DNA from 3 places in the Streptomyces sp. NPDC059875 genome. Region 2 is predicted to be linked to each of the others. Evidence: predicted binding sites of a transcription regulator. Region 2 holds the regulator's gene; each other region holds the start of a gene.
The links. Region 2 encodes HrcA, which represses chaperone genes, less so after heat shock. Its sites were predicted from a motif close to TTNGCACTCNGNNNNNCNGAGTGCNAA; they were not measured.
Positions count from the first base shown of each region.

Region 1: groL (chaperonin GroEL) is a predicted target of HrcA. The motif match lies at 3,375-3,401, and genes of this name have one in related genera.
Region 3: groES (co-chaperone GroES) is a predicted target of HrcA. The motif match lies at 1,243-1,269, and genes of this name have one in related genera.

Region 1 covers NZ_JBHWJZ010000008.1:141,667-146,721, forward strand. Annotated here, with positions in the region: gene ACFV9D_RS12725 (glucosyl-3-phosphoglycerate synthase) at 1-741, opposite strand, end outside; SAM riboswitch class I at 863-1,019, shown strand; gene thrC (threonine synthase) at 1,013-2,326, shown strand; gene ACFV9D_RS12735 (MoaD/ThiS family protein) at 2,355-2,633, shown strand; gene ACFV9D_RS12740 (cold-shock protein) at 3,049-3,252, shown strand; gene groL (chaperonin GroEL) at 3,566-5,055, shown strand, end outside.
Region 2 covers NZ_JBHWJZ010000053.1:26,870-31,924, reverse strand. Annotated here, with positions in the region: gene ACFV9D_RS36505 (DUF3097 domain-containing protein) at 276-1,076, opposite strand; gene ACFV9D_RS36500 (MBL fold metallo-hydrolase) at 1,087-1,809, opposite strand; gene hrcA (heat-inducible transcriptional repressor HrcA) at 2,014-3,033, shown strand; gene dnaJ (molecular chaperone DnaJ) at 3,034-4,173, shown strand; gene ACFV9D_RS36485 (nitronate monooxygenase) at 4,454-5,055, shown strand, end outside.
Region 3 covers NZ_JBHWJZ010000009.1:168,486-173,540, forward strand. Annotated here, with positions in the region: gene ACFV9D_RS14460 (polysaccharide deacetylase family protein) at 120-1,010, shown strand; gene groES (co-chaperone GroES) at 1,416-1,724, shown strand; gene groL (chaperonin GroEL) at 1,843-3,471, shown strand; gene ACFV9D_RS14475 (ester cyclase) at 3,554-4,252, opposite strand; gene ACFV9D_RS14480 (hydroxyacid dehydrogenase) at 4,404-5,055, opposite strand, start outside.

The DNA of each region.
Region 1 (5,055 bases), on a different contig from region 2:
GACGTCGACCTGGGCGAGGGCGTCGAGGCCGACGGTGTGCAGTGCGTCGACGAGGAGGCCCAGCTCCACTCCGTAACCGACGGGGAAGGGCAGCCTCTCGAGCAGCGAGCGCCGCGCCGCGTACTCTCCGCCCAGCGGCTGGACGAAACCGGCCAGTTGCGGCCAGTGCAGATTCAGCAGCGGGCGGGCCACCAGCTCCGTCACCCGGCCCCCCTGGCCTGGAGTCTTGCCGGAGGCGAGCCCGTCGAATTCCGTGCCGAGCGGGCGGTCGTACATCGCCTTCACGAAGTCGACGTCCGGCTCGGTGAGGAGCGGGCCGACGATGCCGGTGACGAAGTCGGCGGAGAAGTCCCTCAGGTCCGCGTCGACGAAGCAGACGATGTCACCGTCGGTCACCATCAGTGACCGCCACAGCACCTCGCCCTTGCCGGGCACGGCCGGTATCCGCGGGAGGATCTCGTCCCGCGCCACCACCCGCGCCCCCGCCGCCGCCGCGACCTCCGCGGTACGGTCGGTGGAACCGGAGTCGATCACCACGAGTTCGTCGACCAGCGGGACCGCCTCGGACATCAGCTCGCGGCGGATCACCGAGACGATGTCGCCGACCGTCGCCTCCTCGTCGAGCGCGGGCAGCACGACGCTGACCGTCGTGCCCCGCTTGGCGGCCAGCAGCTGCTCCAGCGGACGGTCTGCCACGGACCAGGACCGCCGGGCCAGCCAGCGCTCCACTTCATCCAGCAAGGTGATCTCCATCTCGCGGTTCGGACGACCATCTCAAGCGTCCATGCCTTCGGTTACAGTCTTGAACAACGCGGAAGCCCGATGCATGTCGGGGTGCCACCCGCGTCCTACAACCGAATACCGCTCATCCAGAGGGGCAGAGGGAAACGGCCCGTTGAAGCCCCGGCAACCCTCCAGTCGGTCTCGTCCGCAGTCGTCGCACTGCGCCCGCGAGGCTCCCGGCTAGGGAAGGTGCCAAATCCGTCTCATGGCGACGTTCGTCATGGGAAAGATGAGGAGAAAGGGCCTCGCCTCCATGGCTGTACAGACTGTTTCCACCACCACTCAGACGGTTGACCTCGGTCCGGCTTCCGGACTCTCCTGTCGTGAATGCGGTGAGAAGTTCCCCCTCGGCCCCATTTTCGCCTGCGAGCTGTGTTTCGGCCCGCTCGAAGTCGCGTACGACCTTCCCACCGGTGACCCCGAGGCGCTGCGCAAGCAGATCGAGGCCGGCCCGGCGAACATCTGGCGCTACGCCCCGCTGCTGCCCGTCCCCGCCGACGTCGCCGAGAAGCCGAACCTGAACCCGGGCTGGACCAAGCTCGTCCAGGCCGACAACCTCGCCCGCGAGCTGGGTGTCGAGCCGGGCAAGCTCTACGTCAAGGACGACTCCGGCAACCCGACGCACTCCTTCAAGGACCGCGTCGTCGCCCAGGCCCTCGAGGCCGCCCGCGCCTTCGGCTTCACCACCCTGTCCTGCTCCTCCACCGGCAACCTGGCCGGCGCCGTCGGCGCCGCGGCCGCCCGCGCCGGCTTCCGCTCCTGCGTGTTCATCCCGCACGACCTGGAGCAGGGCAAGGTCGTCATGGCCGCCGTCTACGGCGGTGAACTCGTCGGCATCGAGGGCAACTACGACGACGTCAACCGCTTCTGCTCCGAGCTCATCGGCGACCCGCTCGGCGAGGGCTGGGGCTTCGTCAACGTCAACCTGCGCCCGTACTACGGCGAGGGTTCGAAGACGCTCGCGTACGAGATCTGCGAGCAGCTGGGCTGGGTCCTGCCCGACCAGCTCGTGATCCCGATCGCCTCCGGCTCGCAGCTCACCAAGATCGACAAGGGTCTGCAGGAGCTCATCAAGCTCGGTCTCGTCGAGGACAAGCCGTACAAGATCTTCGGCGCCCAGGCCGAGGGCTGCTCCCCGGTGTCGACGGCCTTCAAGGCCGGCCACGACGTCGTACGGCCCCAGAAGCCGAACACCATCGCCAAGTCCCTCGCGATCGGCAACCCGGCCGACGGCCCGTACGTCCTCGACATCGCGCGCCGCACGGGCGGTGCGGTGGAGGACGTCGACGACGAGCAGGTCGTCGAGGCGATCAAGATCCTGGCCCGTACCGAGGGCATCTTCGCCGAGACGGCGGGCGGCGTGACGGTCGGCGTGACGAAGAAGCTGATCGAGGCCGGTCTCATCGACCCGAGCCTCACCACGGTCGTGCTCAACACCGGTGACGGCCTCAAGACCCTGGACGCGGTGGCAGACACCTCGCAGGCGACCGCCACCATCAAGCCGAGCCTGGACGCGTTCCGCGACGCCGGCCTGGCCCACTGACCCCCCTCGTTACGGAAGGCAGCACCACATGAGCGTCAAGGTCCGTATCCCCACGATCCTCCGTACCTACACGGGCGGCCAGGCCGAGGTCCCGGCGGAGGGCGCGACCCTGTCCGAGGTCATCGCCGACCTGGAGAAGAACCACACCGGCATCGCCGCCCGCGTCCTGGACGACCAGGGCAAGCTGCGCCGCTTCGTGAACGTGTACGTCAACGACGACGACGTCCGTTTCGAGCAGGGTCTGGAGACGGCGACGCCGGACGGCGCCGGAGTCTCGATCATCCCGGCCGTCGCCGGCGGCTGCTGAACCACACGGACCGCTTCGAGTTACCCACGGTCATCTGAATTGCCCCCTCCGCGAGTAAGCGGAGGGGGCAATTCTGCATGGTTGAGCGCGGTAGAGTTGGGGAAGTCCCCCCGGCTCCTCTCCGCTGCTTGTGCCAGACGCATATGAGAATGCGTCCGCACCCGACAAGATGCAGCCAAAGTGTTCGAGTGTTGTGTACCTTCTGCGCACTTTGCCGGGCCCGACTTGCCCCGGAATTCAGTGAATTCTCCTCAATTCTCCTTTACGGCGTGCCCAGAATTCTCGTCCGATTGACCTGTTGCAGAGGGCAGTTGGGCAGATACATTCAGCCGCGGTCGACGCGTTCCGGCGCAGGGTCTGACCCGGGTCCGCGAAGTGCGGTCCCGCGCAAGGGCCAGTAATAGGGGAGTTAGGCATGGCTCAGGGCACCGTCAAGTGGTTCAACGCGGAGAAGGGCTACGGCTTCATCGCGGTCGACGGTGGTGCGGATGTATTCGTCCACTACAGCGCGATCCAGATGGACGGTTACCGCACCCTTGAAGAGGGTCAGCGGGTCGAGTTCGAGATCTCGCAGGGCCAGAAGGGTCCGCAGGCGGACATGGTCAAGCTCGCCGTCTGAGCACGGCGCGATCGGCCACCACGTACGCACTCACGCCGAGGGGTCCGCATCCTGACCAGGATGCGGACCCCTCGTGCGTGTCCGGAGTCCCCCCGTGGGCCCCTTCCGATCTGTGGGAGTCGCTTGCACTCGCATGGGCCGAGTGCTAATCATTGGCGTTAGCACTCTGAAGGTGAGAGTGCTTACGAGGATCGGGCAGACGAGGTCCGCGGCCAGGTGGGGCAAGGAACCATCGGGTACGCAGGCCGTCCGTCGCGGGCGTCGGCGCGGTCCTGGAGCGTTATCCACCCCATGTCCGGGAGGACCACTTCACATGGCCAAGATCATCGCGTTCGACGAGGAGGCACGGCGCGGTCTCGAGCGCGGGATGAACCAGCTCGCCGACGCCGTCAAGGTCACCCTTGGCCCCAAGGGCCGGAACGTCGTCCTCGAGAAGAAGTGGGGCGCCCCCACGATCACCAACGATGGTGTGTCCATCGCCAAGGAGATCGAGCTCGAGGACCCGTACGAGAAGATCGGCGCCGAGCTGGTCAAGGAAGTCGCCAAGAAGACGGACGACGTCGCCGGTGACGGTACGACCACCGCGACCGTCCTCGCCCAGGCGCTCGTCCGCGAGGGCCTGCGCAACGTGGCCGCCGGCGCCAACCCGATGGCCCTCAAGCGCGGCATCGAGAAGGCCGTCGAGGCCGTCTCGGGCGCCCTGCTCGAGCAGGCGAAGGATGTCGAGACCAAGGAGCAGATCGCTTCCACGGCCTCCATCTCCGCCGCCGACACCCAGATCGGCGAGCTCATCGCCGAGGCGATGGACAAGGTCGGCAAGGAAGGCGTCATCACCGTCGAGGAGTCCCAGACCTTCGGTCTGGAGCTGGAGCTCACCGAGGGTATGCGCTTCGACAAGGGCTACATCTCGGCGTACTTCGCCACCGACATGGAGCGTATGGAGGCGTCCCTGGACGACCCGTACATCCTGATCGTCAACTCCAAGATCTCCTCCGTGAAGGACCTGCTCCCGCTCCTGGAGAAGGTCATGCAGTCGGGCAAGCCGCTGCTGATCATCGCCGAGGACGTCGAGGGCGAGGCCCTGTCGACCCTGGTCGTCAACAAGATCCGCGGCACCTTCAAGTCCGTCGCGGTCAAGGCTCCGGGCTTCGGCGACCGCCGCAAGGCCATGCTGAACGACATCGCCATCCTCACGGGCGGCACGGTCATCTCCGAGGAGGTCGGCCTCAAGCTCGAGAACGCCGGCCTGGACCTGCTGGGCCGCGCCCGCAAGGTCGTCATCACCAAGGACGAGACCACGATCGTCGACGGCTCCGGCGAGAGCGACCAGGTTGCCGGTCGCGTCAACCAGATCCGTGCCGAGATCGAGAACTCGGACAGCGACTACGACCGCGAGAAGCTGCAGGAGCGCCTGGCGAAGCTCGCCGGCGGTGTTGCGGTCATCAAGGCCGGCGCCGCGACCGAGGTCGAGCTCAAGGAGCGCAAGCACCGCATCGAGGACGCCGTTCGCAACGCGAAGGCGGCCGTCGAGGAGGGCATCGTCGCCGGTGGTGGCGTGGCCCTGCTCCAGGCCTCCTCGGTCTTCGAGAAGCTCGAGCTCGACCTGTCGGGCGACGAGGCCACCGGTGCCGCGATCGTGAAGCTGGCCCTCGAGGCCCCGCTGAAGCAGATCGCCGTCAACGCCGGCCTCGAGGGCGGCGTCGTGGCGGAGAAGGTCCGCAACCTGCCCGTCGGCCACGGCCTGAACGCCGCGACCAACGAGTACGTGGACCTCATCGCCGAGGGCATCATCGACCCGGCGAA
Region 2 (5,055 bases):
CCGCAGGGTGGCCGTGGGCGCGCCGGACCCGTTCTGCGGTGCGAGGCTGCCGCTCGGCCCGCAGGCGGCCGTGGCACGGCCGGAGCGTTCTGCGGCCCGATGCTGCCGTTCGTCCCGCAGGGCTGCCGTGGGCGCGCCGGACCCGTTCTGCGGCCCGATGCTGCCGTTCGCCCCGCAGGGCGGCCGTGGGCATCGGTCCACGGCACCTCGTCCCCCACCAGCCCCCGGCAGGGTTTCGGGAAGGGGTGGGGTGGGGGATTCGCCCCAGCCCCCGGCTACGGCGCCGTCACGAAGTCGATCAGTTCTTCCACGCGGCCCAGCAGCGCCGGCTCGAGGTCCTTGTACGTGTGGACCTTCGACAGGATGTGCTGCCAGGCCGCTCCCGTGTTCTCCGGCCAGCCCAGGGCGCGGCAGATGCCCGTTTTCCAGTCCTGGCCGTGGGGGACGCTCGGCCACGCCGGGATGCCCACCGAGGACGGCTTCACCGCCTCCCAGACGTCGATGTACGGGTGGCCGACGATCAGGACGTCCGGGGACGAGACCTGCGCCGCGATGCGGGACTCCTTCGAGCCGGGCACCAGGTGGTCGACCAGGATCCCCAGCCGCGCGTCCGCCGCCGGGGCGAAGTCCGCGACGATCGCCGGGAGGTCGTCGATGCCCTCCAGGTACTCCACCACCACGCCCTCGATGCGCAGGTCGTCGCCCCAGACCCGTTCCACCAGCTCGGCGTCGTGGCGGCCCTCCACGTAGATCCGGCCCGCACGCGCCACCCGCGCCCGCGCGCCCGGGACCGCGATCGAGCCGGAGGCCGTGCGGGTGGGGCGGGACGGAGAGACCGAAGGGCGGGTCAGGGTGACCACCCGGCCCTCCAGGAGGAAGCCCCGCGGCTCCATCGGGAACACCCGGTGCTTGCCGAAGCGGTCCTCCAGCGTCACCGTCCCCGCCTCGCAGCGGATCACCGCCCCGCAGAAGCCCGTCGAGACCTCCTCCACCACGAGGTCCACCTCCGCCGGCACCTCCGGCACCGGGGCGGATCGCTTCCAAGGGGGCGTCAGGTCCGGGTTGTAGCTGCGCATTTGCGCGACGTTATGCGACGGAGAAGCGGCGTGCCAGTTCATCCCGTTGACGTCGTACGAACGCCACGTCCACGACCGCTCCGTGCCCCGGTACGTACACCGCCTCCTCCCCGCCCAGACCGACGAGACGGTCCAGCGCGTCCGGCCAGCGCGACGGAATCGCGTCCGGGCCCGCCTGCGGCTCCCCCGACTCCTCCACCAGATCCCCGCAGAAGACCACCTCGGTCGCACCCGGCACCAGCAGCGCGAGATCGTGCGCCGTGTGGCCCGGGCCCACGTTCGCCAGCAGCACCTGCCGGCCGCCCAGGTCCAGCGTCCACTCACCCGACACCGAGTGGTGGGGCGCCACCAGCGCGTCGGCCGCCTCCGCCGCCGCGAACGCGTCCACCCCCTGCCGTACCGCGTCCACCATCAGCGAGCTCGCCTCCCGACGCATCAGCTCGTCGACGCCCACCGCGCCGTACACCTCCGCCCCCGCGAACGCCGCCGTGCCCATCACATGATCGAAGTGCGGGTGGCTCAGTGCGATGTGCGTCACTCTCCTGCCGCCCGTGAGCGCCTGGACCTGGCCCCGCAGCTCGGCCCCCTCACGGATCGTGGAGCCCGTGTCGTACAGCAGAACCGCCTTCTCGCCCAGCACCAGGCCCACCGTGGCGTCCCAGCCGGGCAGCCGCCGCCGCCCCACCCCGTCCGCGAGCCGCTCCCAGCCGAACTCTTCCCAACCGACGTCCATACCGCGACGCTATCCGCAACGACACGGACTCCGACGACGACCTCCGACGACGGACTCCGACGTGACCTCCGACGTGACCTCCGACGCGGCCTCCTTGCCAGGAGCGATGCCCGCCGCCGTACACTGGCCGGGGGATTCCTGGCACTCGAGCAGGGCGAGTGCCAAAAGCGGAGCAAACCGATACGACAGCTGGAGGTGTGCGCGATGCTCAGCGAACGCAGACTCGAGGTGCTACGCGCCATCGTCCAGGACTATGTCGGGACGGAGGAGCCGGTCGGCTCCAAGGCGCTCACGGAGCGCCACAAGCTCGGCGTCTCGCCCGCCACCGTGCGCAACGACATGGCCGTCCTGGAGGACGAGGGCTACATCGCCCAGCCCCACACCAGCGCCGGACGCATCCCGACGGACAAGGGCTACCGGCTCTTCGTCGACAAGCTCGCCGGCGTCAAGCCGCTGTCGACGCCCGAGCGGCGCGCGATCCACAACTTCCTCGACGGCGCGGTCGACCTCGACGACGTCGTCGGCCGCACGGTCCGGCTGCTCGCGCAGCTGACCCGTCAGGTCGCCGTCGTGCAGTACCCGTCGCTGACCCGCTCGACGGTCCGGCACGTGGAGCTGCTCTCGCTCGCCCCCGCCCGGCTGATGCTCGTGCTGATCACGGACACGGGCCGGGTCGAGCAGCGGATGATCGACTGCCCGGCGCCGTTCGGCGAGACCTCGCTCGCGGACCTGCGGGCCCGGCTCAACAGCCGCGTCGTCGGTCGCCGTTTCGCGGACGTGCCGCAGCTGGTGCAGGATCTTCCGGAGTCGTTCGAGGAGACGGAGGACCGCGGCACGGTGTCGACGGTGCTCGCGACCCTGCTCGAAACCCTGGTGGAGGAGCACGAGGAGCGCTTGATGATCGGCGGCACCGCCAATCTCACCCGCTTCGGCCATGACTTCCCCCTCACGATCAGGCCGGTGCTCGAGGCGCTGGAGGAGCAGGTCGTGCTCCTCAAGCTGCTCGGCGAGGCCAAGGACTCGGGCATGACCGTACGGATCGGGCACGAGAACGCCCATGAAGGGCTCACCTCCACGTCCGTCGTCGCGGTCGGCTACGGTTCGGGCGACGAGGCAGTCGCCAAACTCGGCGTGGTCGGACCGACCCGCATGGACTACCCCGGAACGATGGGAGCGGTACGCGCAGTGGCACGTTACGTCGGACAGATCCTGGCGGAGTCGTAAGTGGCCACGGACTACTACGCCGTACTCGGCGTACGCCGCGACGCGTCCCAGGACGAGATCAAGAAGGCATTCCGGCGGCTCGCACGCGAGCTGCACCCGGATGTGAATCCCGATCCGAAGACGCAGGAGCGCTTCAAGGAGATCAACGCCGCCTACGAGGTGTTGTCGGACCCGCAGAAGAAGCAGGTCTACGACCTCGGCGGCGACCCGCTGTCCGCGTCCGGTGGCGGCGGTGGAGCCGGGGGCTTCGGCCAGGGCGGCTTCGGGAACTTCTCGGACATCATGGACGCGTTCTTCGGCACGGCGTCGCAGCGCGGACCGCGCTCGCGCACCCGCCGCGGCCAGGACGCCATGATCCGGCTGGAGATCGACCTCAACGAGGCGGCCTTCGGCACGACCAAGGACATCCAGGTCGACACGGCCGTCGTCTGTACGACGTGTTCGGGTGAGGGTGCCGCGCCGGGGACCTCCGCGCAGACCTGTGACATGTGTCGCGGCCGCGGTGAGGTCTCGCAGGTCACCCGGTCCTTCCTGGGCCAGGTCATGACCTCCCGCCCCTGCCCCCAGTGCCAGGGCTTCGGCACCGTCGTCCCGACCCCGTGCCCCGAGTGCGCGGGCGACGGGCGGGTCCGCTCGCGCCGGACGCTGACCGTGAAGATTCCGGCCGGTGTCGACAACGGCACGCGCATCCAGCTCGCGGGCGAGGGTGAGGTCGGGCCGGGCGGCGGCCCCGCCGGTGACCTGTACGTCGAGATCCACGAGATCCCGCACGAGACCTTCCAGCGCCGGGGCGACGACCTGCACTGCACGGTCACCATCCCGATGACGGCGGGCGCGCTGGGCACGAAGGTGCCGCTGCAGACGCTCGACGGGCTCGAGGAGGTCGACATCCGACCGGGCACGCAGTCCGGCCAGTCGATCCCGCTGCACGGTCGCGGCATCACGCACCTGCGGGGCGGCGGCCGCGGCGACCTGATCGTGCACGTCGAGGTGACGACCCCGTCGAAGCTCGACCCCGAGCAGGAGCGGCTGCTGCGCGAACTGGCGAAGCTGCGGGGCGAGGAGCGGCCGACGGGTCAGTTCCAGCCGGGTCAGCAGGGGCTGTTCTCGCGCCTGAAGGATGCGTTCAACGGTCGGTAGGCACGTGATTGCCGGGGGTCCGGGGGTTGCCCCCGGGTGTGCACAGTCAGCCGGGTCAGCAGGGGCTGTTCTCGCGCCTGAAGGATGCGTTCAACGGTCGGTAGGTACGTGATTGCCGGGGGTCCGGGGGTTGCCCCCGGGTGAGCGCAGTCAGCCGGGGCAGCAGGGCCTGTTCTCGTGTTTGAAGGACGCGTTCAACGGTCGGTAAGGCCGACGTCGTGCCTGGAAGGGCGGCATCCGCGGAGGCGGGTGCCGCCCTTCCGTATGGCACGATGCCTGCATGTCCACCGCGCTGAACGATCTCTCCCGTTACCCGATCGTGCAGGCCCCCATGGCGGGTGGCGCATCCTGTCCGCAACTCGTCGGTGCCGTGTGCGAGGCCGGCGGGCTCGGGTTTCTCGCCGGGGGGTACAAGACCGCCGGCGGTCTTTACCAGGAGATCAAGCAGGTGCGCGGGCTGACCGGGCAGCCCTTCGGCGTCAACCTCTTCATGCCGCAGAGCGGACAGCCCGCGGACCCCGCCGCCGTCGAGGTGTACCGGCACCAGCTCGCCGGTGAGGCCACCTGGTACGAGACGCAGCTCGGCGACGCCGACAGCGGGCGCGACGACGCCTACGACGCCAAGCTCGCGATCCTCCTGGACGACCCGGTCCCCGTCGTCTCCTTCACCTTCGGCTGCCCCGGCCGTGACACGTTCGACGCCTTCGCCCGCGTCGGTACGTACACGATCGTCACCGTCACCTCGCCCGAGGAGGCCCAGGCCGCGCAGTGGGCCGGGGCCGACGCGGTCTGCGTCCAGGGCGTCGAGGCCGGCGGGCACCAGGGAACGCACCGCGACGACCCGGACGCCGCCGTCGCGGGGAACGGGCTCCTCACGCTCGT
Region 3 (5,055 bases), on a different contig from region 2:
GCCCGGCGACGGTGTCGACGGCCGTGTCGACGGCCGTGCGGGGCCCGGCGCTGACAGGATGCGGCGCCATGCAGCTAGTACGACAAACGGAAGAAATGTGCTCGAAGCGTGCGGTTCGCATGCGGCGCTCGGTGGGCGCGGTCCTGCTCGTCGCCGCCCTCGGGTCCGCCTGTGCGGGCCCCTCGGAGAAGGCGGAGGGCCCGGACAAGGGGCCCGCGAGCCCCGCCGCCGGACAGCCCAAGGCGCAGGGTGCCTCCGGCGCCCTCACCGCCTACGTCGAGAAGGTCCGCAAGCAGCGGGCCGCCCGTGTGCTCGCCGCCAAGAAGTGGGGCCTCGACCGGCCCCCGCTGGAGGCTCCGGCCCCGCCCGCCGTGAAGCCGAAGATCACCACCCGCAAGGGGTTCGAGACCGACGGCGAGGGCCTGCCGCCCGTCTTCACCACCGTGCCGACCAAGGAGAAGGTCGTCTTCCTGACGATCGACGACGGCGCGGAGAAGGACCCGGAGCTGATCCGGATGATGACCGAGCTGCAGATCCCGTACAGCGCCTTCCTGAGCGACTACCTCGTCAAGGAGGACTACGGCTACTTCAGGAGGATGCAGGACGCCGGCGTCTCCCTGCACAACCACACCCTCAACCACCGCTACATGCCCGGGCTTTCGTATGCCGCGCAGAAGCGGGAGATCTGCGGGATGCAGGACACCATCGAGAAGCGGTACGGGAAGCGGCCGCCGCTCTTCCGCCCGCCCTACGGCAACTACAACGAGTCCACGCTGCGCGCGGCGAAGGCGTGCGGGGTCAAGGCGGTGCCGCTCTGGGCCTCCGAGGCGTTCCCCGACCGGATGGAGTGGCGCGAGTGGGACCGGGACCTGCACCCCGGCGACATCGTGCTCACGCATTTCCGGGGCAAGAAGGACTGGAAGGGCTCGATGCCGGACATGATCCGGCGGGTGATGAAGACGATCACGGCCAAGGGGTACGCGGTCGCGAAGCTCGAGGACTACGTGTGACCCGGGCGCGCCGGCCGGCGGCCGGCCTCGCGCTCGCCGGCGTGCTCCTGGGGGTGTCGGGGTGTGCGTCGTCGGTGGATCCGATCGAACGTCTGGGGCGGAAGGCGGCGGGGGAGCTGCGGGAGCTGGGTGACCTGAAGGACCTCGGGCCCCTGAGGGACCTCAGGGGCCGGAACGATCCGGTCCGCGGCGCCGTTCTCGTACCGGCGCCGAACCGCCACACCGCACTGAATTGGCACTCCGCTTGACCGAGTGCTAATCGCGGTCATAGTCTCGGCTCTGGCACTCCCCACTGGAGAGTGCCAACACAGCGACGGGCAGGTCCGGCACCCGCGACGACGGATCCACCTGGTCGCCACCTCAGACAGTTAACCCCGTGAGATCTCCGAAGGGGGAGGTCGGATCGTGACGACCGCCAGCTCCAAGGTTGCCATCAAGCCGCTCGAGGACCGCATCGTGGTCCAGCCGCTCGACGCCGAGCAGACCACGGCCTCTGGCCTGGTCATCCCGGACACTGCGAAGGAGAAGCCCCAGGAGGGCGTCGTCCTCGCCGTGGGCCCGGGCCGCTTCGAGAACGGCGAGCGCCTGCCGCTCGACGTGAAGACCGGCGACATCGTGCTGTACAGCAAGTACGGCGGCACCGAGGTGAAGTACAACGGCGAGGAGTACCTCGTCCTCTCGGCTCGCGACGTGCTCGCGATCGTCGAGAAGTAATTCACCGAAGTACCGAAGTTGATGCTTTGAGCTGCGCCCCTGACCCCGCACCGGGCGTCCGGGGCGCAGTTCGTTTCACCAGTTACACCACGAATTCCGAGAGGGCTGAATCGCTCCCATGGCGAAGATCCTGAAGTTCGACGAGGACGCCCGTCGCGCCCTTGAGCGCGGCGTCAACAAGCTTGCCGACACGGTGAAGGTGACGATCGGCCCCAAGGGTCGCAACGTCGTCATCGACAAGAAGTTCGGCGCCCCCACCATCACCAACGACGGTGTCACGATCGCCCGCGAGGTCGAGATCGAGGACCCGTACGAGAACCTCGGTGCCCAGCTGGTGAAGGAGGTGGCGACCAAGACCAACGACATCGCGGGTGACGGCACCACCACCGCCACCGTGCTCGCCCAGGCGCTCGTCCGCGAGGGCCTGAAGAACGTCGCCGCCGGCGCCTCCCCGGCCGCCCTGAAGAAGGGCATCGACGCCGCGGTCAAGGCCGTCTCCGACGAGCTGCTCGCGACCGCCCGTCCGATCGAGGACAAGTCCGACATCGCCGCCGTGGCCGCGCTCTCCGCGCAGGACCAGCAGGTCGGCGAGCTCATCGCCGAGGCGATGGACAAGGTCGGCAAGGACGGTGTCATCACCGTCGAGGAGTCCAACACCTTCGGCCTGGAGCTCGACTTCACCGAGGGCATGGCCTTCGACAAGGGCTACCTGTCCCCGTACATGGTGACCGACCAGGAGCGTATGGAGGCCGTCCTCGACGACCCGTACATCCTGATCCACCAGGGCAAGATCTCCTCGATCCAGGACCTGCTGCCGCTCCTCGAGAAGGTCATCCAGGCCGGCTCCTCCAAGCCGCTGCTGATCATCGCCGAGGACGTCGAGGGCGAGGCCCTGTCGACCCTGGTCGTCAACAAGATCCGTGGCACCTTCAACGCCGTTGCCGTCAAGGCCCCCGGCTTCGGCGACCGCCGCAAGGCGATGCTCGGCGACATGGCCACCCTCACCGGTGCCACCGTCATCGCCGAGGAGGTCGGCCTCAAACTCGACCAGGCCGGTCTGGACGTGCTGGGCACCGCCCGCCGCGTGACCATCACCAAGGACGACACCACCATCGTCGACGGTGGCGGCAACTCCGAGGACGTCGCGGGCCGCGTCAACCAGATCAAGGCCGAGATCGAGTCCACCGACTCCGACTGGGACCGCGAGAAGCTCCAGGAGCGCCTCGCGAAGCTGGCCGGCGGCGTGTGCGTGATCAAGGTCGGCGCCGCCACCGAGGTGGAGCTGAAGGAGAAGAAGCACCGTCTGGAGGACGCCATCTCCGCGACCCGCGCCGCGGTCGAGGAGGGCATCGTCTCCGGTGGTGGCTCCGCTCTGGTCCACGCCGTCAAGGTCCTCGAGGGCAACCTCGACAAGACCGGCGACGAGGCCACGGGTGTCGCGGTCGTCCGCCGCGCCGCCGTCGAGCCGCTGCGCTGGATCGCCGAGAACGCCGGCCTCGAGGGCTACGTCATCACCTCGAAGGTCGCCGAGCTCGACAAGGGCCAGGGCTTCAACGCCGCCACCGGCGAGTACGGCGACCTGGTCAAGGCCGGCGTCATCGACCCGGTGAAGGTCACGCGCTCCGCGCTGGAGAACGCCGCCTCGATCGCCTCCCTCCTCCTCACCACCGAGACCCTCGTGGTGGAGAAGAAGGAAGAGGAGCCGGCGGACGCGGGCCACGGCCACGGTCACGGCCACTCCCACTGAGGCACCTGACTGACCACTGAGGCCCGGTGTCCCCGTCGCGGGGACACCGGGCCTCGGTGTCTCTACGGAGCCTCCGGGAGTCCTACGCCTCGACGGCGCCGAGCTGCCCCATGAGCCCGAGCATGTCGTACTGCCACCATCCCTCGGCGATCTTGCCGTCCTGGCGGAACTGGTGGATGGTCGTCCCGCTCATGGAGACCTTCATGCCGGTGGCCGGGAGCCCCATGAAATCGCCGGTGTGCGTGCCCACCCAGGTCCACCGCGTGCACACCCGGTCGCCCTCGGCGATCTGATCGTTCACGGTGACGTCGAAGTCGAACCCGCCCCTCCACATCTCCGCCTCGCGGCGTACCGCGTCCATGCCGATGACGTCCTGCTCGTTGGTCGGATCGTGGTCGTGATAGCCCTCGGCGAGGACCTCGTCGAGCGGCGGAAGCTCCCCCTTCGAGCTGATCAGCTCGAAGAACCGGCGGGCGTTGGCCTTGTACAGCTGGATGTCCCGCACGATGTCCAGGTCCGTGAACGTCGGCATCTCGTCACAGAGCGCGACCATCTCCCGGAAGATGCGATCCGTCTCGGGGAGCTGCGAATTCGTCATCGCCACCTCGTAGGAGGGGAACTCGACGATCTCCACGAGATGGTCCGAGTCGGAGCGGTCCTTGCCGATGACACTGTGGGTGGCCGTCCGCTTGCCCTTGGTCTGTTCGACCCACTTGTCCATGAGCCGGTTCAGATCGTCGAACCGGCTGGTCTTGCAGTCGATTATCTGTACGAATGTCATGACGCCTCCCGGACCGGGTGGGACCCTTCCAGTCTAGGTCCCGGGTCTTCGGGTGCCCTGGCAGCATGGGGTCATGCAGCAGGTGGCGCGCGGAGGCCTGGGCGGGCAAGACGGCGTTGCTTGCCTGGGAGCGCCTTTGGGCGGCGCTTCGCTAGGCCGAGCGCGTCAGGTCCGACGGCCGTACCGGATCCGCGAACGGCTCCCCCCGCCCGTACCGCGCCACCTCCTCCAGCGCCTGGTCCGCCATCCGGTGCAGTTCGTTGCCGAGCGAGCCCGCCACATGCGGGGTGAGCAGGACGTTGGGGAGGGTCCAGAGCGGTGAGTCCGTGGGCGGGACCTCCGGGTCCGTGACGTCGAGGACCGCGTGGAGGCGGCCCGATGCCACGTGCGGGAGGAGCGCCGTCTCGTCGATCAGGGAGCCGCGCGAGGTGTTGACGAGGGTCGCGCCCTGGGGCATCAGGGCCAGCTGCGGCGCTCCGATCATCCGGTACGTGGAGGGGAGTTGGGGCGCGTGCACGGAGACGATCGTGCTGCGCGCGCACAGGTCGTCGAGGCCCACCGCCTCCACACCGAGCGCGCGGGCCTCGTCGGCTGTCACGTACGGGTCGTACAGCAGCACCTCGAAGTCGAAGGGGCGCAGCAGCTCGATGACCCGGCGGCCGATCCGCGAGGCGCCGATCAGGCCGACCGTGCGCCGGTAGTTGCCCCAGGACGCCGACTCCGCCGTCCACGCGTCCTCGGCGCGGGCCTCCCCGTACCGCAGGGCCGAAGGCAGGACCTGCTTCCCGGCGAAGAGGATCGCG